DNA from 2 places in the Aeribacillus sp. FSL k6-2211 genome. Region 2 is predicted to be linked to the other one. Evidence: a T-box and tRNA genes for the amino acid it is inferred to sense, from the RefSeq annotation. Region 2 holds a T-box; the other holds one or more tRNA genes.

Region 1 (10,677 bases), 1.5 Mb from region 2:
GTTAATTTTAATTTGTCAAGCCCAATTTTATGGTTCATCACCAAAAGATGTACTTGATTTTTACGTTAAAATGTGATAGAGGTCTCTAGACGGACACGCAAAGTAAAACGCTGGATATTTCGATACCCATATCCTCGCCTTTTGATCAATTTTATTTTGTTGTTGATTCCTTCCATTGGACCATTTGAGTAAGAAAAAACGATGCAAGAAAGCACTGCGTCTCTTCGGGTGATGAGTGCCTTGGCAATACTGCGTACGGCGGCACAGTCGCTAAAAAGGTACCGGTCAAACCATTGGGTCAAACGAGTTTCGGCTTGCTTTCTTGTTTGGCTTTTGGATACGTAACGGAAATGTTGAAGTGCTTGATAGACATCACGTAAATAAGCACTTTCTTGGCACCATTGTCGAACTTCCTGTCTCTCTTCTTCTGTTAATTTTTCTGGACGTTGGCTTAACAATCGGCACACGCGGCGAACGCTTCCATGTTTGGTTCCGCCTTTGGCAAGGTATTTGCGACAACGTTCCAGTGCATCGGTGAATAACTGAATCACATGGAAGTGGTCAAGAACATGGATGGCTTTTGGACATACCTTTTCAATGGCTTTTCTCATGGCAGGAGCCAAGTCGCTGACAACATACTTCACTTTGGAGGCGACGGGTTGAAGCGCCTCCACAATGGCTTCTTCATTTTTTCCAGAAGCAATGGAAAGGACATTCCGAGTCTGTGTGTCCATCACCGCTACTCCGTAATCATGTCCCTTTCGGAAAGCGAATTCATCCACACATACTACTGTAGGATTCGATGTTGGTAAAAGAGCCGGGGCATATTGATAAAACCAGCGTTCTACTGTCGTATAGGCGAGTTGTAACAAGCGAGCGACTTCTTGAATCGTTTTTCCGATGCATAACTGGGCGACCCAATGTTGAAACGATTCCGTCGCGATACTGTGAGACGGAAGTCCCGGATAAGAAACGGTGAACGTCAGAAAACAGGCTTGGCAACGCCGTCTTTCTATGGGAAGTTCAATCCAAAATAAACCGACCGTATTTGTATAGCCATGAATCCATTGTTTTCGTTTCGATGATATTTTGGTTGTCCGTCCGAAGCAAGTCGGGCAGATCGGACAATGAGGAGGGAGGGAAAGTTCAAAAATCCATCGTTCTCCCTCTTTTCGTTCTCCATGAATAAGAAAGCCTGGTAAAGTGATCAAATCTTTGATAAACTGAGATTGCATGCGAAATTTCCTCCATGGTTGATGGTTTGGTCACCTTTACCATACAGGAAATTTCGCATTTTTTGTACCCTTGATCAGAAAACAACCTGATTGTCAAGTACATTTTGTGGTGAAGAGCCAATTTTATGTTAAATTTCATCTTTTTGGATATAAAAAAACTCCTTATAATTAGGATTGGCAGTCCTATCCAAATCCTAAGAATAAGGAGAAACCATTATGGATAAGAATACCACAGAATCCACAATAAATGAACTATTTAAAGAGATCGATCCAATAACTTTTTCAAAACTAATTAATGTGATTGACGTTGACAAATACATTAAAAAATTAACGGCGTATAAGTTTTTACAACTTTGTATCATCGCTCAGTTAAACGAATTGGAAAGCTTAACAAAATTGGCCAAACATTTGAAAGACAAGGAAGAGTTGCAGACATATCTGGAATTTGATGCAATTAGTACTTCGCAACTTTCTCGCAAATTAGGCCAATTATCCCCTCAACTGTTTGAAAAAGTATTTAAATATCTGGTCTTAAAGATCCAAGGGCAAATGAAAAATGCCCCGATCATCCGAAACATTGGTCGTCTTCTGGTCATTGATTCTACCACGATGAGCATGAGTTTGAGCCAATATCCATGGGCAACTTTTCGTAAGACAAAGGCTGGTGTTCGACTCCATTTAAAGGTTGTTGTAACGAAGGATATCACTGTTCCGGATCAAGGGATTATCTTACCCGCGAAACATGCCGATCGCACACAGATGGACGAACTCATTGAAATCGATCCAAATGCGATTTACTTGTTTGATCGAGGGTATGTCGATTACAAACAGTTCGACCGCTTATGCCGAGAAGGGGTGCGATTCATTACCCGGCTTAAAAAGAACGCAGAGATTGAAGTTTTATCGGAACGGATTCCCAATCCAGAACGTTTGATTTATAGGGATCAGATTGTCATTTTAGGAAATGACCGTAATCATACCAAAATGACTCATCCTCTCCGATTGATCGAAACGGTCGACAGCGAAGGGAATCCCGTGATCATCATAACCAATTGCTTTGATCTTTCTGCGGAAGAGATTGCAGATTTATACCGATATCGCTGGAAGATAGAGACCTTCTTTAAATGGATGAAACAGCACCTTAAGATAAAAAGATTTTATGGAAAAAGTCAAAATGCCGTTTACAATCAAATTTGGATCGCCCTAATCACCTATTGCTTACAGGCCATGCTCCAATTAAAAGTGAATCACGATGGTCCTTTATTAGAGATCAAGCGAACTTTACAGAATCTGCTTTTTAAAGGTTTTGACTGTTTTGTTCGCTCCCTTTTTAAAAAGCCAATTCGAACGTCCAACGGTCGGAAAAAATACCATTGGGAAAAAGATTTTGAAACCATCGTGTACCAATTTGAAGAAGGGGAGGTGGAACACCTAGACGATTTAGTTTATGATCCAATGTTTCTGTAATATATTACCAAATTGTGGAAATGGACTGCCGATTAAGACGTCATTGTCCTTTTAAGCTTGCTTAGAAAGATTGTATGTCTGAATATTCAGTTACATGAAATAACTGGAATTTTTATTGAGCTTGACAAACATTAAATTTTTTTATGCAACGCTACTGATCAGCCGATAATAAAAATGTGAATAAAAAAGACCATGTTCAAGCATACAAGGAGGTACACGATTTGGATATCGTCCAAGCAATTATTCAATCCATTCCAATTTTTAAACAAGTTTTGCGAGAGGATATTATGATCACAGTCTTTGATCATGAAAAATATTTATTTTATTCTCCCAGCAAAGATTTAGACTTTGGTCATCAACCCGGTGATCCATTGCCGCCGAAGTATTTGAACTTTCAGATGGTTGACAGGGAAAAGCCGGTTGTCGTCAAAGTCCCCGAAGAAGAATTTGGCATACCGTTTGATAGCATATCCGTGCCTATAAAAGATGAAAACGGCAATGTGATCGCTGCAATAAATGCGGCCATCAGCACTAAAAAGCAGCATTATTTAAAAACCATTATTGATGAAATAGAAAGCTTTTCCCACTCATTATTAGATAAAATACAGCAAATTGTGGCTCATTCTGAAGAACTGTCAGCAACTGCTGATGAAATAACGCAAATTGTGAAAAAAGCAACTGAACATTCCGACAAAGTCGGCAACATAACGAAAATCATAAAAGAGATTAGTGATCAAACAAATCTTTTAGGCTTAAACGCAGCGATAGAAGCTGCTCGCGTTGGCGCTGCCGGTGCTGGATTTGGCGTAGTGGCAAATGAAATACGCAAATTGTCTACAAATACGAAGGAAGAAACAGTAAATATTGAACAAACATTAGACAGCATTCAAGAATACATGAAGCGAATGGAAAATGATTTTAACGAAATATCCCAATCTTCACAAGAAGAAGCACAACTAATCACGGAACTAATGGCAGATTTAGAAAATTTAAATCGAGTTTCCCATAAATTAAAAGAATTCATGAAAACTATAATGGGATACGATGAAGATATGGAAATCAAACAATAAAAAGGAATTCACTTTTCTTAACAAATACAAAAAGCGTTGCAAGTATTGCAACGCTTTTATCATCAATGAAAATGAAACGATCTATTTCCAATTCTATATATATAGACAACAAATGGCAGAGAAGGAGGGATTTGAGCCCTCGCTCCGCTAAACACGACCTACACCCTTAGCAGGAGCCTCTTCATCCACTTGAGTACTTATACATACTGACTCCGCAGGCAGGATTCGAACCTGCGACCGTTCGGTTAACAGCCGAATGCTCTACCACTGAGCTACTGCGGAATATAAAAAAAATTTAAAGCATTTTGCCAAATAGAGCAGCTTTTGACTGACAATTGCAACAATGTCAATTGCCCAACTAAGCTGCTAAAAAAATAGCAATGGGCCTGAGTGGACTTGAACCACCGACCTCACGCTTATCAGGCGTGCGCTCTAACCAGCTGAGCTACAAGCCCATATTAAGCGGGTGATGGGAATCGAACCCACGACATCAGCTTGGAAGGCTGAGGTTTTACCACTAAACTACACCCGCGCGAAAATATTTATTTTTCTATTTAAATGATAAACACGCATTTTCCATGCCTCTTCCTCTTCCAGCATTGTTCGAGGATGTAAATGCGTCGAGGCAACTCGCAGATTATTCATTGAAGTGTCGCTCGTGGCTGAGGTTTTACCACTAAACTACACCCGCATAATAAGCTGATAATAGAAATAAATACTTACTTTCAATGCCATATTATCTATCTCTACTATAGGCAAATGGGGCGACTGATGGGAATCGAACCCACGAATGCCAGAGCCACAATCTGGTGCGTTAACCACTTCGCCACAGTCGCCGCAATTAATAAAACAATGGCTCGGGACGGAATCGAACCGCCGACACAAGGATTTTCAGTCCTTTGCTCTACCGACTGAGCTACCGAGCCGTAAAACTCCGATAAAAAATTATGTACAATCCATCATTAAAGAAAGAATTCATTGACACAATCTGCTGTACTTGAAAAAATTCCTCATACAGCTGTTGAATCAATAATTAATGGCGGTCCCGACGGGAATCGAACCCGCGATCTCCTGCGTGACAGGCAGGCATGTTAACCGCTACACTACGGGACCATTGGTTGCGGGGGCAGGATTTGAACCTGCGACCTTCGGGTTATGAGCCCGACGAGCTACCGGACTGCTCCACCCCGCGATAATAATGACGGAGGAGGAGGGATTCGAACCCCCGCGCGGTTTGACCCGCCTCTCGGTTTTCAAGACCGACCCCTTCAGCCAGACTTGGGTACTCCTCCATATAATAAAGATGGTGGACCTTGCAGGATTCGAACCTGCGACCGGACGGTTATGAGCCGTCTGCTCTGACCAGCTGAGCTAAAGGTCCGAAAAATGGCGGTGGAGGGGATCGAACCCCCGACCTCACGGGTATGAACCGTACGCTCTAGCCAGCTGAGCTACACCGCCAAATTAAATATGGAGCCTAGCGGGATCGAACCGCTGACCTCCTGCGTGCAAAGCAGGCGCTCTCCCAGCTGAGCTAAGGCCCCTTTAAATTCCCTGGTCGGGAAGACAGGATTCGAACCTGCGACCCCATGGTCCCAAACCATGTGCTCTACCAAGCTGAGCTACTTCCCGATATGGCGCGCCCGAGAGGAGTCGAACCCCTAACCTTTTGATCCGTAGTCAAACGCTCTATCCAATTGAGCTACGGGCGCAAATATGGTGCCGAGGACCGGACTTGAACCGGTACGGTAGTCACCTACCGCAGGATTTTAAGTCCTGTGCGTCTGCCAATTCCGCCACCCCGGCACAGAAAAGCGGAAGACGGGATTCGAACCCGCGACCCCCACCTTGGCAAGGTGGTGTTCTACCACTGAACTACTTCCGCATATGATGCGGGTGGAGGGACTTGAACCCCCACGCCGTAAGGCGCTAGATCCTAAGTCTAGTGCGTCTGCCAATTCCGCCACACCCGCGTCAAAATGGTGAGCCATGGAGGATTCGAACCTCCGACCCTCTGATTAAAAGTCAGATGCTCTACCGACTGAGCTAATGGCTCATAAAAAATTTTTTTCTCCCAATCCATTTTTCATTTGTCATATGCCCCTTCCTCTGCCAGTCTTTTCGAGGATGTTGGATGCGTCGGGACAACTCTCTGATTGTTCGTCGAAGCATTGCTCGTTACTCTGACGACTAATCTAAAAGCTCCTGCTCAATATGCAACACCTTTAATGATGCCGGCGAGAGGAATCGAACCCCCAACCTACTGATTACGATTCAGTTGCTCTGCCAATTGAGCTACACCGGCATGATGAATACAACAATCAATAATCAGTCTTGCTTCATTTGATCGTCGTTCCAATCTTAGAAATCTTGTCCAAGGAAAAGTTCAATTGGTACGATGAAGCAGCATGAAAGACGATATCTCGACCGTGCTTTGCCAATTGAGCTGAATCGATATACTGTATGGTGGAGGATGACGGGATCGAACCGCCGACCCCTTGCTTGTAAGGCAAGTGCTCTCCCAGCTGAGCTAATCCTCCAATTCAAAAATCACCAGAGGACATATGCAAAGTAAATAAAAGCCCATAATTCTTTCAAAACTAGATAACGGTTCCTTCACGAATAGATGCTCTTTCTTGGTTAAGTCCTCGATCGATTAGTATCCGTCAGCTCCACGTGTCACCACGCTTCCACCTCGGACCTATCTACCTCGTCATCTTCAAGGGATCTTACTCGCGTTTAGCGATGGGAAATCTCATCTTGAGGGGGGCTTCACGCTTAGATGCTTTCAGCGCTTATCCCTTCCGCACATAGCTACCCAGCGGTGCCCCTGGCGGGACAACTGGTACACCAGCGGTGCGTCCATCCCGGTCCTCTCGTACTAAGGACAGCTCCTCTCAAATTTCCTGCGCCCGCGACGGATAGGGACCGAACTGTCTCACGACGTTCTGAACCCAGCTCGCGTACCGCTTTAATGGGCGAACAGCCCAACCCTTGGGACCGACTACAGCCCCAGGATGCGATGAGCCGACATCGAGGTGCCAAACCTCCCCGTCGATGTGGACTCTTGGGGGAGATCAGCCTGTTATCCCCGGGGTAGCTTTTATCCGTTGAGCGATGGCCCTTCCATGCGGAACCACCGGATCACTAAGCCCGACTTTCGTCCCTGCTCGACTTGTAGGTCTCGCAGTCAAGCTCCCTTCTGCCTTTGCACTCTCCGAATGATTTCCAACCATTCTGAGGGAACCTTTGGGCGCCTCCGTTACCTTTTAGGAGGCGACCGCCCCAGTCAAACTGCCCACCTGACACTGTCTCCCGCCCCGATCAGGGGCGCGGGTTAGAATGTCAGTACAGCCAGGGTAGTATCCCACCGTCGCCTCAGCGCAAGCTGGCGCTCACGCGTCTCTGGCTCCTACCTATCCTGTACAAGCTGTACCCACATTCAATATCAGGCTGCAGTAAAGCTCCACGGGGTCTTTCCGTCCTGTCGCGGGTAACCTGCATCTTCACAGGTACTATAATTTCACCGAGTCTCTCGTTGAGACAGTGCCCAGATCGTTACGCCTTTCGTGCGGGTCGGAACTTACCCGACAAGGAATTTCGCTACCTTAGGACCGTTATAGTTACGGCCGCCGTTTACTGGGGCTTCGGTTCGCACCTTCAGCTACAGCTTAAGCGCTCCCCTTAACCTTCCAGCACCGGGCAGGCGTCAGCCCCTATACTTCACCTTACGGTTTCGCAGAGACCTGTGTTTTTGCTAAACAGTCGCCTGGGCCTTTTCACTGCGGCTCATCATGGCTTATCACCTTGATGAGCACCCCTTCTCCCGAAGTTACGGGGTCATTTTGCCGAGTTCCTTAACGAGAGTTCTCTCGCTCACCTTAGGATTCTCTCCTCGCCTACCTGTGTCGGTTTGCGGTACGGGCACCTCTCACCTCGCTAGAGGCTTTTCTTGGCAGTGTGGAATCGGGAACTTCGGTACTTCCTTTCCCTCGCCATCACAGCTCAAGCACACGGCAAGCGGATTTGCCTGCTTGCCAGCCCTAACTGCTTGGACGCGCACATCCAGCCGCGCGCTTACCCTATCCTCCTGCGTCCCCCCATTGCTCAAACGGTGAGGAGGTGGTACAGGAATATCAACCTGTTGTCCATCACCTACGCCTTTCGGCCTCGGCTTAGGTCCCGACTAACCCTGAGCGGACGAGCCTTCCTCAGGAAACCTTAGGCTTTCGGCGGAGGGGATTCTCACCCCTCTTTCGCTACTCATACCGGCATTCTCACTTCTAAGCGCTCCACCGGTCCTTCCGGTCCGGCTTCGATGCCCTTAGAACGCTCTCCTACCGCTGACACCAACGGTGTCAACCCGCAGCTTCGGTGATACGTTTAGCCCCGGTACATTTTCGGCGCAGAGCCACTCGACCAGTGAGCTATTACGCACTCTTTAAATGGTGGCTGCTTCTAAGCCAACATCCTGGTTGTCTAAGCAGCTCCACATCCTTTTCCACTTAACGTATACTTTGGGACCTTAGCTGGCGGTCTGGGCTGTTTCCCTTTTGACCACGGATCTTATCACTCGCAGTCTGACTCCCAAGGATAAGTCATTGGCATTCGGAGTTTGACTGAATTCGGTAACCCGATGGGGGCCCCTCGTCCAATCAGTGCTCTACCTCCAAGACTCTTCCCTTGAGGCTAGCCCTAAAGCTATTTCGGAGAGAACCAGCTATCTCCAAGTTCGATTGGCATTTCACCCCTACCCACACCTCATCCCCGCACTTTTCAACGTGCGTGGGTTCGGGCCTCCAGCAAGTGTTACCTTGCCTTCACCCTGGACATGGGTAGATCACCTGGTTTCGGGTCTGCGACCTCGTACTATTTCGCCCTCTTCAGACTCGCTTTCGCTGCGGCTCCGCCTTTCGGCTTAACCTTGCACGAAATCGCAACTCGCCGGTTCATTCTACAAAAGGCACGCCATCACCCGTTAATGGGCTCTGACTACTTGTAGGCACACGGTTTCAGGTTCTCTTTCACTCCCCTCCCGGGGTGCTTTTCACCTTTCCCTCACGGTACTGGTTCACTATCGGTCACTAGGGAGTATTTAGCCTTGGGAGATGGTCCTCCCTGCTTCCGACGGGATTTCACGTGTCCCGCCGTACTCAGGATCCACTCGGGAGGGAACGGAGTTTCGACTACAGGGTTGTTACCTTCTCTGACGGGCCTTTCCAGACCTCTTCGTCTACCCCGTTCCTTTGTCACTCCTTAATCGAGTGTCCTACAACCCCAAGAGGCACGCCTCTTGGTTTGGGCTGTTCCCGTTTCGCTCGCCGCTACTCAGGGAATCGCTGTTGCTTTCTCTTCCTCCGGGTACTTAGATGTTTCAGTTCCCCGGGTTGCCCTCCATACCCTATGGATTCAGGTATGGATACTGCCCCATTACGGGCAGTGGGTTCCCCCATTCGGACATCTCCGGATCGACGCTTACTTACAGCTCCCCGAAGCATTTCGGTGTTTGTCCCGTCCTTCATCGGCTCCTAGTGCCAAGGCATCCACCGTGCGCCCTTTCTAACTTAACCGTTTCTTCCTAACATGAGCGATCTATTCGTGAATGTCTTTCCGTTATCCAGTTTTCAAAGAACAATCAAGAAGGATATGATCCTTCAAAACTAAACAAAACGGAAAAGCGCACCCTATTTCAATGTATATATCCTTAGAAAGGAGGTGATCCAGCCGCACCTTCCGATACGGCTACCTTGTTACGACTTCACCCCAATCATTTGTCCCACCTTCGGCGGCTGGCTCCCGTAAGGGTTACCCCACCGACTTCGGGTGTTACAAACTCTCGTGGTGTGACGGGCGGTGTGTACAAGACCCGGGAACGTATTCACCGCGGCATGCTGATCCGCGATTACTAGCGATTCCGGCTTCATGCAGGCGAGTTGCAGCCTGCAATCCGAACTGAGAGTGGTTTTTTGGGATTCGCTCCACCTCGCGGTTTCGCTGCCCTTTGTACCACCCATTGTAGCACGTGTGTAGCCCAGGTCATAAGGGGCATGATGATTTGACGTCATCCCCACCTTCCTCCGACTTTTAGCCGGCAGTCACCTTAGAGTGCCCAACTGAATGCTGGCAACTAAGGTCAAGGGTTGCGCTCGTTGCGGGACTTAACCCAACATCTCACGACACGAGCTGACGACAACCATGCACCACCTGTCACCCTGTCCCCGAAAGGGGAACGCCCTATCTCTAGGGTTGTCAGGGGATGTCAAGACCTGGTAAGGTTCTTCGCGTTGCTTCGAATTAAACCACATGCTCCACCGCTTGTGCGGGTCCCCGTCAATTCCTTTGAGTTTCAGCCTTGCGGCCGTACTCCCCAGGCGGAGTGCTTAATGCGTTTGCTGCAGCACTAAAGGGTGGATACCCTCTAACACTTAGCACTCATCGTTTACGGCGTGGACTACCAGGGTATCTAATCCTGTTCGCTCCCCACGCTTTCGCGCCTCAGCGTCAGTTACAGGCCAGAGAGCCGCCTTCGCCACTGGTGTTCCTCCACATCTCTACGCATTTCACCGCTACACGTGGAATTCCGCTCCCCTCTCCTGCACTCAAGTTCCCCAGTTTCCAATGGCCGCTCGCGGTTGAGCCGCGAGATTTCACATCAGACTTAAGGAACCGCCTGCGCGCGCTTTACGCCCAATAATTCCGGACAACGCTTGCCACCTACGTATTACCGCGGCTGCTGGCACGTAGTTAGCCGTGGCTTCCTCGTCAGGTACCGTCAAGGTACCGCCCTGTTCGAACGGCACTTGTTCTTCCCTGACAACAGAGCTTTACGATCCGAAGACCTTCTTCGCTCACGCGGCGTTGCTCCGTCAGACTTTCGTCCATTGCGGAAGATTCCCTACTGCTGC
Region 2 (10,677 bases):
AAAGTAAAATAACACCAATTGTTAAAGACGAATCGGCAATATTAAAAATTGGAAAATTATAGCCGAAAATATATGTATGAATAAAGTCCACCACCTCTTTACGGTAAAGGCGGTCAATAAAATTCCCAATCGCTCCGCCGAGCATTAAGCTGAGAGCAACCCCCAGCATTGCATTTTGTTTCGCATATTTTTGCATATAATAAATAATCGCTACGACAACAATAATGGTAATAATATAAAAGAACACCATCTGGTTCTGTAATATTCCCCAAGCCGCTCCTTTATTGCGGTGAGACGTTATGTATAAAAATCCGTTGATAATTTCAATGCTTTCGCCAATTTCCATATTTTTTACGATCAGCCATTTTGTCCATTGGTCGAGAGCGATGACAAATAATGCAATCAAATATTTAAGCACACTGTGTTCCCCCACTCACTGGCAAGTTTCCATCAAATTTTAGCACATTTTTTGACAAACAGTAAAGAAGGGGAACAAGCAAAAAAGTGAAGCTTGTTCACTTCACTTCTTAATGATATTCTAGTGTTTTTTTTAAATATGATTTCATATTGAGAAAATCATGAATCGTTCTGGCTGTCGGAATTTGTGCCAATTGTTCGAGCGGCAATTTTTGCAATGTTTCTTCACATATGCCATAAAGTCCATATTCCATTTTTTCCAATGCAAGCTCAACATCGTTGAGCTCATTTTTTACATCCCGGATAAAAATCGGGTCATCCAATTGACTTTTGGCGAGCCGCGCATTGAGTTCGTCCTTCATTAACGTTAATTCGTCTTTGATTTGATCGAGCGGATTCATTATTAAAACCCCCTCGTCTGTTTTGTATTTATATTGTAACCGCCGTACTGCCTCCTATCACATTCAAGTTTTTCCACACACGTAAATAGCGGCTTGGAAATGATTCACACTTTAAAAGCTAAAAGCTGAATTCTTCTTTCAATTTTGAGCAAAGTATTCATTTTTGAAAAAGCATCCGAGAAAACTTTTCCAATTGACTATGACGGATTTCAATGAAAGATCGTTCTTTTTATGACACTTCTTTATGAGGAAGCATTGCTAAATGAAAAAAGGGGGTGTCTGATAAGTCGTTTTTACGGCTTATTGACGCCCCCATTAATGTTTTAGAAACGTTGATATATCGGTGTTGTTTTCAATGGCGATTTGACTTTCTGGACAGCCCCCTGATAAAACTATGCTAGATGGCTGTAGTGATCTTTCACAATGCTTGCACATCTTTTGCACAATGTCGGATGGTCTTGATCAGTGCCTATATCTGTTGAAACAACCCAACATCTTTCACAAGTCTCACCATCCGCTTGCTTCACAATTATTTTGATGCTATCAAATGTTTGCGCTTCTTCCGGAGCATCTTTGTAATCACCGGCAATTTCTAACTGGGAAACAATAAACAGCTGTTTTAAGTCCTCTTGTATTGAATTGAACAATTCTTTTATTTCTTCGTTCGGATAAAGGATGAGAGCAGCATTTAACGATTTGCCGATCACTTTTTCATTTCGGGCAATTTCCAGGGCCTTTAATACATCATCGCGAACTGACATAAACTGATCCCATTTCGCTTCAATCTCTTTGCTGCCTTCAATCTCTACAGCTTCCGGCATATCGACAAGCTGTACGCTCTTTTCTTCAACTGATTCAATATGTCCCCATACTTCTTCTGTTGTATGCGGCAAAATCGGTGTCATCAGCTTTACAAGAGCAAGAAGCGCTTCATATAAAACCGTTTGGATAGAACGTCGATTATGGCTGTCAGCAGCCTCAATATACAGAATGTCTTTTGCAAAATCAAGATAAAATGAGCTTAGCTCAATCGTACAGAAATTGTGAACGTCATGATAGATGGATGCAAAATCATATTCTTCATATGCTTTTCGCACTTTGGCAATTAGTTTATTCAGTTTAATGAGAATATAGCGATCCACTTCTCTTAATTTTTCTACAGAAACACGATGCTGATTTGGATCAAAATCAAACAAATTTCCTAACAAGAAACGGTACGTGTTGCGAATTTTCCGATATACTTCAGATACTTGTTTTAAGATTGCATCAGAGACGCGAACGTCCGATTGATAATCAACTGATGCTACCCATAGACGAAGAATATCTGCTCCAAACTGTTCCGTCACTTTGGCAGGAACAACAACATTTCCTAGCGATTTGCTCATTTTCCGTCCTTCGCCGTCCAGCGCAAATCCATGGCTTAAAACGCCTTTATATGGAGCTTTTCCGGTGACAGCAACTGCTGTAGACAGCGATGAATTAAACCAGCCGCGATATTGGTCAGAGCCTTCTAAATAAAGATCAGCAGGACGCTGCAAATCTTCCCGTTCAACTAAAACTGCTTGATGAGAAGAGCCTGAATCGAACCAAACGTCCATAATGTCTGTTTCTTTTGTAAAAATGCCGTTCGGGCTTGAAGGGTGTGTAAATCCTTCTGGAAGCAGGTCTTTTGCTTCGCGTTCAAACCAAACATTCGAGCCGTGCTCGCGGAACAGTTTTGCCACATGTTCAATCGTTTCATCTGTTATGATCGGCTCCCCATTTTCACCATAAAACACTGGAATTGGCACGCCCCATGCCCGCTGACGGGAAATACACCAATCGCTTCGATCGCGGATCATGTTATGAATGCGAATTTCTCCCCAATTAGGGATCCATTTCGTTTCTTTAATTGCTTGCAGCAATTCGTCTCGAAAATCTTTAATGGACGCAAACCATTGCGCTGTTGCTCTGAAAATCGTTGGTTTCTTTGTCCGCCAGTCATGTGGATAGGAGTGTGTAATAAATGAAAGCTTTAGCAATGCCCCTACTTCTTCTAATTTTTCCGTTATTTTTTTATTTGCGTCATCATAAAACAATCCTTCGAACCCTGGAGCTTCTTCTGTCATGTACCCTCTTTCGTCGACAGGACATAATACGCCTAGGTTATATTTTTGTCCGACGACAAAATCGTCTTCCCCATGGCCTGGCGCTGTATGGACGCATCCTGTACCAGCGTCGGTCGTTACATGTTCGCCAAGGATCACTAATGAATCGCGGTCATAGAACGGGTGTTTCGCAACCACATATTCCAGCTCTTTGCCTTTAAACGATTTCACTACTTCATATTCTGTCCAGTCCAGCTCTTTTGCCACTTCTTCGAGCAGGGCAGATGCGATCACAAACTTGTCAGCTCCAACCTTCACTACAGAATATTCCAAATCAGGATGAACAGCAATTCCTAAGTTTGCAGGGATAGTCCACGGAGTAGTCGTCCAAATGACGATTTTTTCTCCATCTGTTAATATATTTTTTCCGTCCTTTATTTCAAATGCAACATAAATAGAAGGCGAGCGTTTGTCATAATATTCAATTTCCGCCTCTGCCAAGGCAGATTCGCTCGATGGAGACCAATAAACCGGCTTCAAGCCTTTATAAATATATCCCTTTTTTGCCATTTCTCCAAAGACGCGAATTTGCTGGGCTTCATATTCTGGTTTCAAGGTGACATATGGATTTTTCCAGTCGCCTCGAATTCCAAGGCGTTTAAATTGCACGCGCTGGCGCTCAATTTGCTCCCATGCATATTGCTCGCAATGTTTTCGAAACTGCGCGACATCCATCTCTTTTCGATTGATTTTTTGTTTCTTCAAAAGTGCTGTTTCAATTGGCAGACCGTGCGTATCCCATCCTGGAACATACGGTGCGCAATATCCGCTCATGGATTTATAACGGACAATAATGTCTTTTAAAATTTTGTTTAAGGCATGCCCCATATGAATATCCCCGTTTGCGAACGGCGGACCATCATGTAATATGAAAAGAGGCCGTCCTTTCGTGCGCTCCTGCACTTTTTCATAAATATCCATCTCTTCCCATTTTTTCTGGATCTCAGGTTCTTTTTTCGGAAGGTTTCCTCTCATTGGAAAGTCTGTTTTCGGCATTCGTAACGTCTCTTTATAATCCATTCCCATTCCTCCACATAATATTTGTTCACTAAAATAAAAAAACTCCTCATCCCTAAGGGACGAGGAGGAATCTCGCGGTACCACCCTTTTAGATGCGCACAAATCATGCACATCCACTCATAAACATAACGGACTTGGCCGCCACAGCCTACTAGCATGTTTCAGCTATGGACTCAAGGGTGATGTTCATCCTTTCGCCTTTACCCGGGCTTCCACCGTCCCCGGTTCGCTGTCATAAAGGGCTTGAAAGGACTACTGTCCCTCTCATTGTTTTGTCATATTCCGTTTTATTTTCGTATTATATGAAATCACGAACAAAAAAGTCAAGTTATACTTTCGGTTCTTCCGCTTCTTCTCCTAAGATTGGCTCGACATTGTATTCCATTAAGTGATCCCAATCATCATTTTTTAGCAGATCAAGCTGTGCTTCGATGAGCATTTGAAAACGGGTGCGGAATACTTTTGACTGCTTTTTCATCTCTTCGATTTCCATTGCAATTTTATGCGATTTAGCAAGTGCTTCATTGATGATTCTGTCAGCATTTTTTTCCGCTTCTTTAATGATCAGCTTCGCTTCCTTTTGAGCGTTTCTTTTCACATCTTCCGCAGCTTCCTGCGCAACTAAAATCGATTTATTTAACGTTTCTTCTATATTTGTAAAGTGATTCAGCTTCTCGGTTAATTCCTTCACCTTTAATTCCAATTCTTTCTTTTCGCGGATGACCATTTCATAATCTTTAATCACTTGATCTAAAAACTCATTTACTTCATCTTCATCATAGCCGCGAAAGCCTTTTGTAAATTCCTTGTTATGAATATCCAGCGGGGTTAAAGGCACAAATTCCACCTCCATATGTATGTTTTTCGCAAAACACTAATCCAATTATAAACGATTTTTCGACAGAATGGGCAAAAATCTTTCCATTTGTAATATTATTTTTGTATTCCGATCTTAATGCGCCACTTATCTTTTCTTGTTTTCCCTTCAATTGCCAAAACTTTGCTTCTTCCGAATCCTCGGACAGATAACACATCATCTTCCGCAATTTCAAAATGAGCATCCTCAACAATTTTCCAATTGACTTTGACGAGACTATTTTCAATAAGCGATTTTATTTTTTGCCGAGATTGGTGATAAACATTTGCTAGAACAGCATCGAGCCGAAGCGAAGAAACGGTGATCAAAGAAATATCCATTTCTTCTTCATGAGAAAACACATCTTCGAATGGGATCTGTTTCAAACGAACGGAAATCTTTCCAATTTTATTCCAGTTCAGCTGCAGGAAATTGGCAATTTCTTGCGCAACCATGACTTGCACCGTTTCATCATGAATGATAATGTCGCCGAACTTGCTCCGTTTTAAGCCGAGCGACATAAGCGATCCAAGCACTTCGCGATGTGATAATGTCACGAATTTTTTCGGGAACATGATTTCAAATGCGAACATTGAAAAATCATCTAATGTCGGTTGAATATAGTCAGGGTAAAAAAAAGCCCGCTTTCTTTCAGCATTTTTATAGCCTCCGAAAAATTGCACGTGAACATCCGGATTTTCACCGATCAATGTCTTAATGATTTTCTGTTCCCGCGGATCTAAAAAATCGGTCAATTTTGGCCGATATTGCTCAGTCACAAATTGTTTCCATCCAAAGACTTTGTCAATGAACTCCCTTTCTTCTTTGCGAAAATGCTGATAAACACTCTCCATAAGAGACAACTCCAATTATGATATGAAAAGAGCCGATTGGCATACAAAACAATTCGAATGTCAATCGGCGAATGAATTTTATGAAATCATACTAAAAAGAGCATACAGCCCATAATCTGCAAAATGCAGGGCAATCAATGCAACAATAGGAGATACATCAATCATCCCTAATGGAGGAATGATTCTTCTAAACGGTTCTAAATAAGGCTCACATATAGCCGCTAAAAATTGTCCAATGGACGTTTCCCTTGCATTCGGAAACCAAGACATTAAAATATAAATGATAATCGCATAGGAATAAATATCGAGCAAAAAACTTAATATGTTATATATTGTCCCCATCAATCATTTCTACCACCTTTTATTTTCATCATCTGCCATGAAATCGGAAATGGAGCCGGCGACATCTACGTTATCTGGGGTACATAAAAATATGTTTGTTCCAACACGCTGGATGTCTCCGCCAATCGCATAAACAGTGCCGCTTAAAAAATCAACAATTCTTTTTGCCTGATCATGCCCGATCCGCTGCAAATTGACAATGCATGAACGGCGGTTTTTCAGATGATCAGCAATTTCTTGCGCCTCTGAATACGTTCTTGGCTCACATAATATTACTTTAGTAGATTTTTGGGCGCTTTGCAAACTTACAACATTTTGTTTTCCGAAAGCGGCATTTTTTTCAACGCTGCTGTTGTGATTGAACATAATCGGTTCATGTTGGTGTTTATCTTCCGGAGCTTCCATATCTTCAATCTCATAATCTTCATCATCGAGAGCAAAAAAGCTTTTAAATTTATTCTTTAAGCTCATCTGATTTACCTCCAGTTTCGTTTTATGTACCTACTAGCGAGGAGCCGATGCGAAGATAAGTAGCCCCTTCTTCAACCGCGATTTTGTAGTCGTTGGACATCCCCATTGATAGCTCTGTACATGGTGCATTCGCTATATTTAGAGCTTTCACTTGTTCCTGCAATTGCTTTAAACTTCGGAAGCATCTTCTGATTTCTTCTTCCTCGTCTGTAAATGGAGCCATTGTCATTAATCCGACAACTTCGATATGGCGATACTCCTTCAACTGTTGAATAAAATCAATGCATTGTTCAGGAGCCACGCCATGCTTTGACTGTTCGCCAGATGTATTTACTTGCACAAAGCATTTGATCGTTCGATCTGCTCTTTTTTCAATTTCGTTTGCTAGCGATATTCTATCCAACGAATGAATATAATCGACCTTGTCTATAATATTTTTCACTTTTCGAGTTTGAAGTGTGCCGATGAAATGCCAGACAGCTTTTGACCCAATGCTGTTATATTTCGATAAAAAACCGTCATCCCTGTTTTCGCCTAAGTGTAAAATGCCTGAATTTATCGCCTCTATAGCCCGTTCTACCGTTACATATTTCGTCACTGCAATAATTTGGATATCATCTATTTTTCGATTTGATTTTTTGCATGCTTGTTCGATTTCCTGTTGGATTCGTGCTAAATTTTCTTTCACTGACAAGGCTTAGTATCCCTCCTTCAAACCGATAAATCCCATCATTCGTCCTGTTTTCCCTTGATCTCTTCGATGGGAAAAAAACAAATCTTGATCGCAGCTTGTACAATATGAGGTCAATAGGATTTGATGTTCCGGCACTCCTTTTTTCATTAACAATCTTTTGTTGATTTCTGCAAGATGAATAGAATAAAGGCCGTTCTCAAGCTGTTTATAAAATGTCGTCTCATTGTCAAAAAGAGGTTTGATCGCATCGATCACATCGTCATTGACGACATAACAGCATTCGCCGATTGAAGGACCTATGGCTGCAAATATATTTTGAGCTTGCACACCTTCGTGCAAAACCCAACTGTCGATCATTTCACCTGCTATATTTTTCGCAGTCCCTCTCCAGCCCGCATGTGCGATGCCAATCAGTGAGTCTTTTGGAGAAAAAAAGAAAATCGGAACACAATCAGCAAAAAAAAGGGAAAGTAATATATTTTTTTCCGATGTGTATAGGCCGTCCGTTTGAGTGATGCATTGACGATATGTAAAAACCCCTGATCCTTTATGTTTATTTACTACCTTGACAATTTGTTTGTCATGGACTTGATCGGCACATACCCAGTTTGGTAGATCAAAACGAATTTTGTCCCCAATGATTTTTCGATTTTTGATCACCGTTTCCTTTTCATCATTCACATGAAGACCTAAATTTAATGAAGCAAAACCATTCTTGGAAAATCCTCCTTTTCTCGTCGTAAAACCTGCTGTAATCTGAGAATGAAGCTTCACCCAAGCAGGTATGGAGAAAAAAGATTCATCTGTTAATTGAAACGGTTCATGTTTCATTGTACCATTCCTCTTCGACAATTCTCTTATTTTTATTTTAACATATCTTTAAGCCAACATTTAACCAAAATTCGTGCGATTCTTATTCTGTTTCAACATTTTTCGAAACTCTTACTAAAATAACATCTTTTCCGATTTTTACGATGTTCCTCCAAGGAATGACAATTTCTTCCCCTTTTCCAAAAAAACCTAAAACCTTCCCTTGACTAGTGATCATGATCGCTTGAATTTTACCAGTTTTTAAGTCGATGTCAACGTCTTCAATGCTTCCTAATTTTTTTCCGTCATGGACATTCACAACATCTTTTATTTGCAAATCGGAAATATGGATCATGCCGGCTTCTCCCCTCAAGTATTTTTACAATCAGTATATGAGTTTTTTTTTGAATGATGATAAAGGGCCACATTCAAAAGAATGTGGCCCAATGATTATTGAATATTTTTGGTCATTTGTTTAATGGCAGCTTTTTCAAGCCGAGAAACTTGAGCTTGGGAAATGCCGATTTCTTCTGCTACCTCCATTTGTGTTTTGCCTTGAAAAAACCTTTTTTTCAATATCAGCTTCTCCCGATCATTCAATCGTCTGATCCCCTCTTTTAGAACAATTTCTTCAATCCACTTGGAATCGCGGTTTCGCTCGTCGCTTAACTGATCCATGACAAAGATCGGATCACCGCCGTCGTTATAAATCGGTTCAAATAATGAAACTGGATCTTGAATGGCGTCTAAAGCAAAAACGATTTCTTCATGCGGCACATTCAGCTCTTTAGCAATTTCTTCTGCCTTCGGCTCACGTGACGTTTCGCTCATGAGTTTTTCACGCACCTGCAAAGCTTTATAGGCAATATCACGCAATGATCTTGAAACACGTATCGGATTGTTGTCTCGCAAATATCGACGAATTTCACCGATGATCATCGGTACAGCATAAGTAGAAAATTTTACGTTTTGGCTCAGATCAAAATTATCTATAGATTTCATCAACCCAATACATCCTACTTGAAAAAGATCATCGACAAACTCGCCTCTGTTATTAAATCTTTGGATAACGCTTAAAACGAGTCGCAAATTTCCGTTGACAAGCTTTTCTCTGGCTGATAAATCACCGCTTTGCATTTGTTTAAATAATTCTCGCATTTCTTCATTTTTTAAAACAGGAAGCTTCGAAGTATCAACACCGCAAATTTCAACTTTATTTCTTGTCATTTCGTTTCCCCCTTACAGGAGTTCTTGCTGTCTTAAGTTAAGTATCTCCTTGAAGGGGAAAAATATGCACAAGCTTTTCAGAGTGAACACGCTGTTGATTTTTCGCTATACATGCGACTAGCAAGCAAAAATTACACCATTTTATTAAATTCTTTTCGAAGACGCTTAATAATTCTTTTTTCCAATCTTGATATGTAAGATTGAGAAATCCCGAGCATGTCAGCCACATCTTTTTGCGTTTTTTCTTCTCCGCCATGCAATCCAAACCTAAGCTCCATTATTTGTTTTTCTCGTTCATTTAATTGCTGCAGCGCCCGCATTAATAGCTTTCGGTCAACATTAGCCTCCAAATCCTTTGTAATAATATCGTCTTCTGTTCCGAGAACATCCGAAAGAAGCAGTTCATTTCCATCCCAATCAATGTTCAACGGTTCATCAAAAGAAACTTCAGATCTTGTTTTATTATTTCTGCGCAAATACATTAATATTTCATTTTCTATACATCTAGATGCATATGTCGCAAGCTTGATCTTTTTTTCGGGATTAAAGGTGTTGACTGCTTTAATTAGCCCGATCGTCCCAATGCTGATCAAATCTTCAATATTGATGCCGGTGTTTTCAAATTTTCGGGCAATATACACGACAAGGCGCAAATTTCGTTCAATCAAAATCGAACGGGCAGCCTTATCGCCGCTCGGAAGTTTTTTTAACAGTATTTCTTCCTCTTCCTTCGAAAGCGGAGGCGGCAGCGCTTCGCTTCCGCCGATATAATAAATTTCATCTGTTTTGATCCCTAATTTTGTTAAAAACTTGTACCATATATACGTGAGATAAAGCTTAATTTTTTTCATGTTGTTCCCCCTTCTAAACAAATTGGTTTATGAGTATGCTATGAATAAAGGCTAAGAAGCATCTTTTTGTTTACCCGTCTGGATCATTTTTGGATGAATAATGCATTGATAATCGTCTTCGCTTGAAAGCCGCGAATGATTTAGTCCAATAAGCGGGCGGGACAGCATTAATGATTCTTCTTTTGTATGAATCACCACTTCGTCTGCTATTACGGCTAATAATAACTGAAGATCCTGGCCAACTGACCGGTACGGAATAATTTTCAGCCTGCCGATCCATTCTTTCTGTTCTATCGCTGTCACAGCCTCCATAGGATTTCGATTTGAAATGACTTGGTGCATACTTTCAGGAAACACGGTCATTAATTTTTCCGCTTCGGCAATCATGACTGGCTTCTTAGTGATGGGATCATACAATTGATTGCCGCTGTCAATCAATCCTTTTACTGTTACTTTTTTCTCCATCATCGTGATCGAAACATCGACAATTTGATCATAGTGGATTTTTTTTGCTTCAACCTGTTCAAGCCGCAAGCGGGAAAAATACCAAATAATCGGAAAGCCGACCACGATAAATAACCAGCTGA

Evidence for each region. A T-box is a leader RNA that pairs with one kind of tRNA and senses whether it is charged. The one in region 2 lies ahead of ileS (isoleucine--tRNA ligase), so its partner is inferred to be a tRNA-Ile.
Region 1: it has a tRNA-Ile gene. The T-box ahead of ileS (isoleucine--tRNA ligase) is inferred to sense a tRNA for this amino acid. The anticodon was not compared.

The regions. Positions count from the first base shown of each region.
Region 1 covers NZ_CP150190.1:984,160-994,836, reverse strand. Annotated here, with positions in the region: gene NSU19_RS04960 (ISL3 family transposase) at 66-1,235, opposite strand; gene NSU19_RS04955 (IS4 family transposase) at 1,452-2,702, shown strand; gene NSU19_RS04950 (methyl-accepting chemotaxis protein) at 2,924-3,772, shown strand; tRNA gene NSU19_RS04945 (tRNA-Asn) at 3,983-4,054, opposite strand; tRNA gene NSU19_RS04940 (tRNA-Ile) at 4,154-4,227, opposite strand; tRNA gene NSU19_RS04935 (tRNA-Gly) at 4,234-4,304, opposite strand; tRNA gene NSU19_RS04930 (tRNA-His) at 4,533-4,608, opposite strand; tRNA gene NSU19_RS04925 (tRNA-Phe) at 4,626-4,698, opposite strand; tRNA gene NSU19_RS04920 (tRNA-Asp) at 4,810-4,885, opposite strand; tRNA gene NSU19_RS04915 (tRNA-Met) at 4,888-4,964, opposite strand; tRNA gene NSU19_RS04910 (tRNA-Ser) at 4,975-5,064, opposite strand; tRNA gene NSU19_RS04905 (tRNA-Ile) at 5,077-5,153, opposite strand; tRNA gene NSU19_RS04900 (tRNA-Met) at 5,160-5,233, opposite strand; tRNA gene NSU19_RS04895 (tRNA-Ala) at 5,244-5,316, opposite strand; tRNA gene NSU19_RS04890 (tRNA-Pro) at 5,328-5,404, opposite strand; tRNA gene NSU19_RS04885 (tRNA-Arg) at 5,408-5,484, opposite strand; tRNA gene NSU19_RS04880 (tRNA-Leu) at 5,490-5,578, opposite strand; tRNA gene NSU19_RS04875 (tRNA-Gly) at 5,586-5,657, opposite strand; tRNA gene NSU19_RS04870 (tRNA-Leu) at 5,664-5,745, opposite strand; tRNA gene NSU19_RS04865 (tRNA-Lys) at 5,753-5,828, opposite strand; tRNA gene NSU19_RS04860 (tRNA-Thr) at 6,005-6,077, opposite strand; tRNA gene NSU19_RS04855 (tRNA-Val) at 6,237-6,312, opposite strand; rRNA gene NSU19_RS04850 (23S ribosomal RNA) at 6,409-9,342, opposite strand; rRNA gene NSU19_RS04845 (16S ribosomal RNA) at 9,481-10,677, opposite strand, start outside.
Region 2 covers NZ_CP150190.1:2,438,697-2,449,373, forward strand. Annotated here, with positions in the region: gene lspA (signal peptidase II) at 1-433, opposite strand, end outside; gene NSU19_RS11670 (hypothetical protein) at 528-818, opposite strand; gene ileS (isoleucine--tRNA ligase) at 1,211-3,985, opposite strand; T-box leader at 4,038-4,262, opposite strand; gene NSU19_RS11680 (DivIVA domain-containing protein) at 4,314-4,823, opposite strand; gene NSU19_RS11685 (RNA-binding protein) at 4,919-5,695, opposite strand; gene NSU19_RS11690 (YggT family protein) at 5,774-6,037, opposite strand; gene NSU19_RS11695 (cell division protein SepF) at 6,047-6,508, opposite strand; gene NSU19_RS11700 (YggS family pyridoxal phosphate-dependent enzyme) at 6,531-7,202, opposite strand; gene pgeF (peptidoglycan editing factor PgeF) at 7,206-8,033, opposite strand; gene NSU19_RS11710 (YlmC/YmxH family sporulation protein) at 8,116-8,367, opposite strand; gene sigG (RNA polymerase sporulation sigma factor SigG) at 8,463-9,239, opposite strand; gene sigE (RNA polymerase sporulation sigma factor SigE) at 9,371-10,090, opposite strand; gene spoIIGA (sigma-E processing peptidase SpoIIGA) at 10,142-10,677, opposite strand, start outside.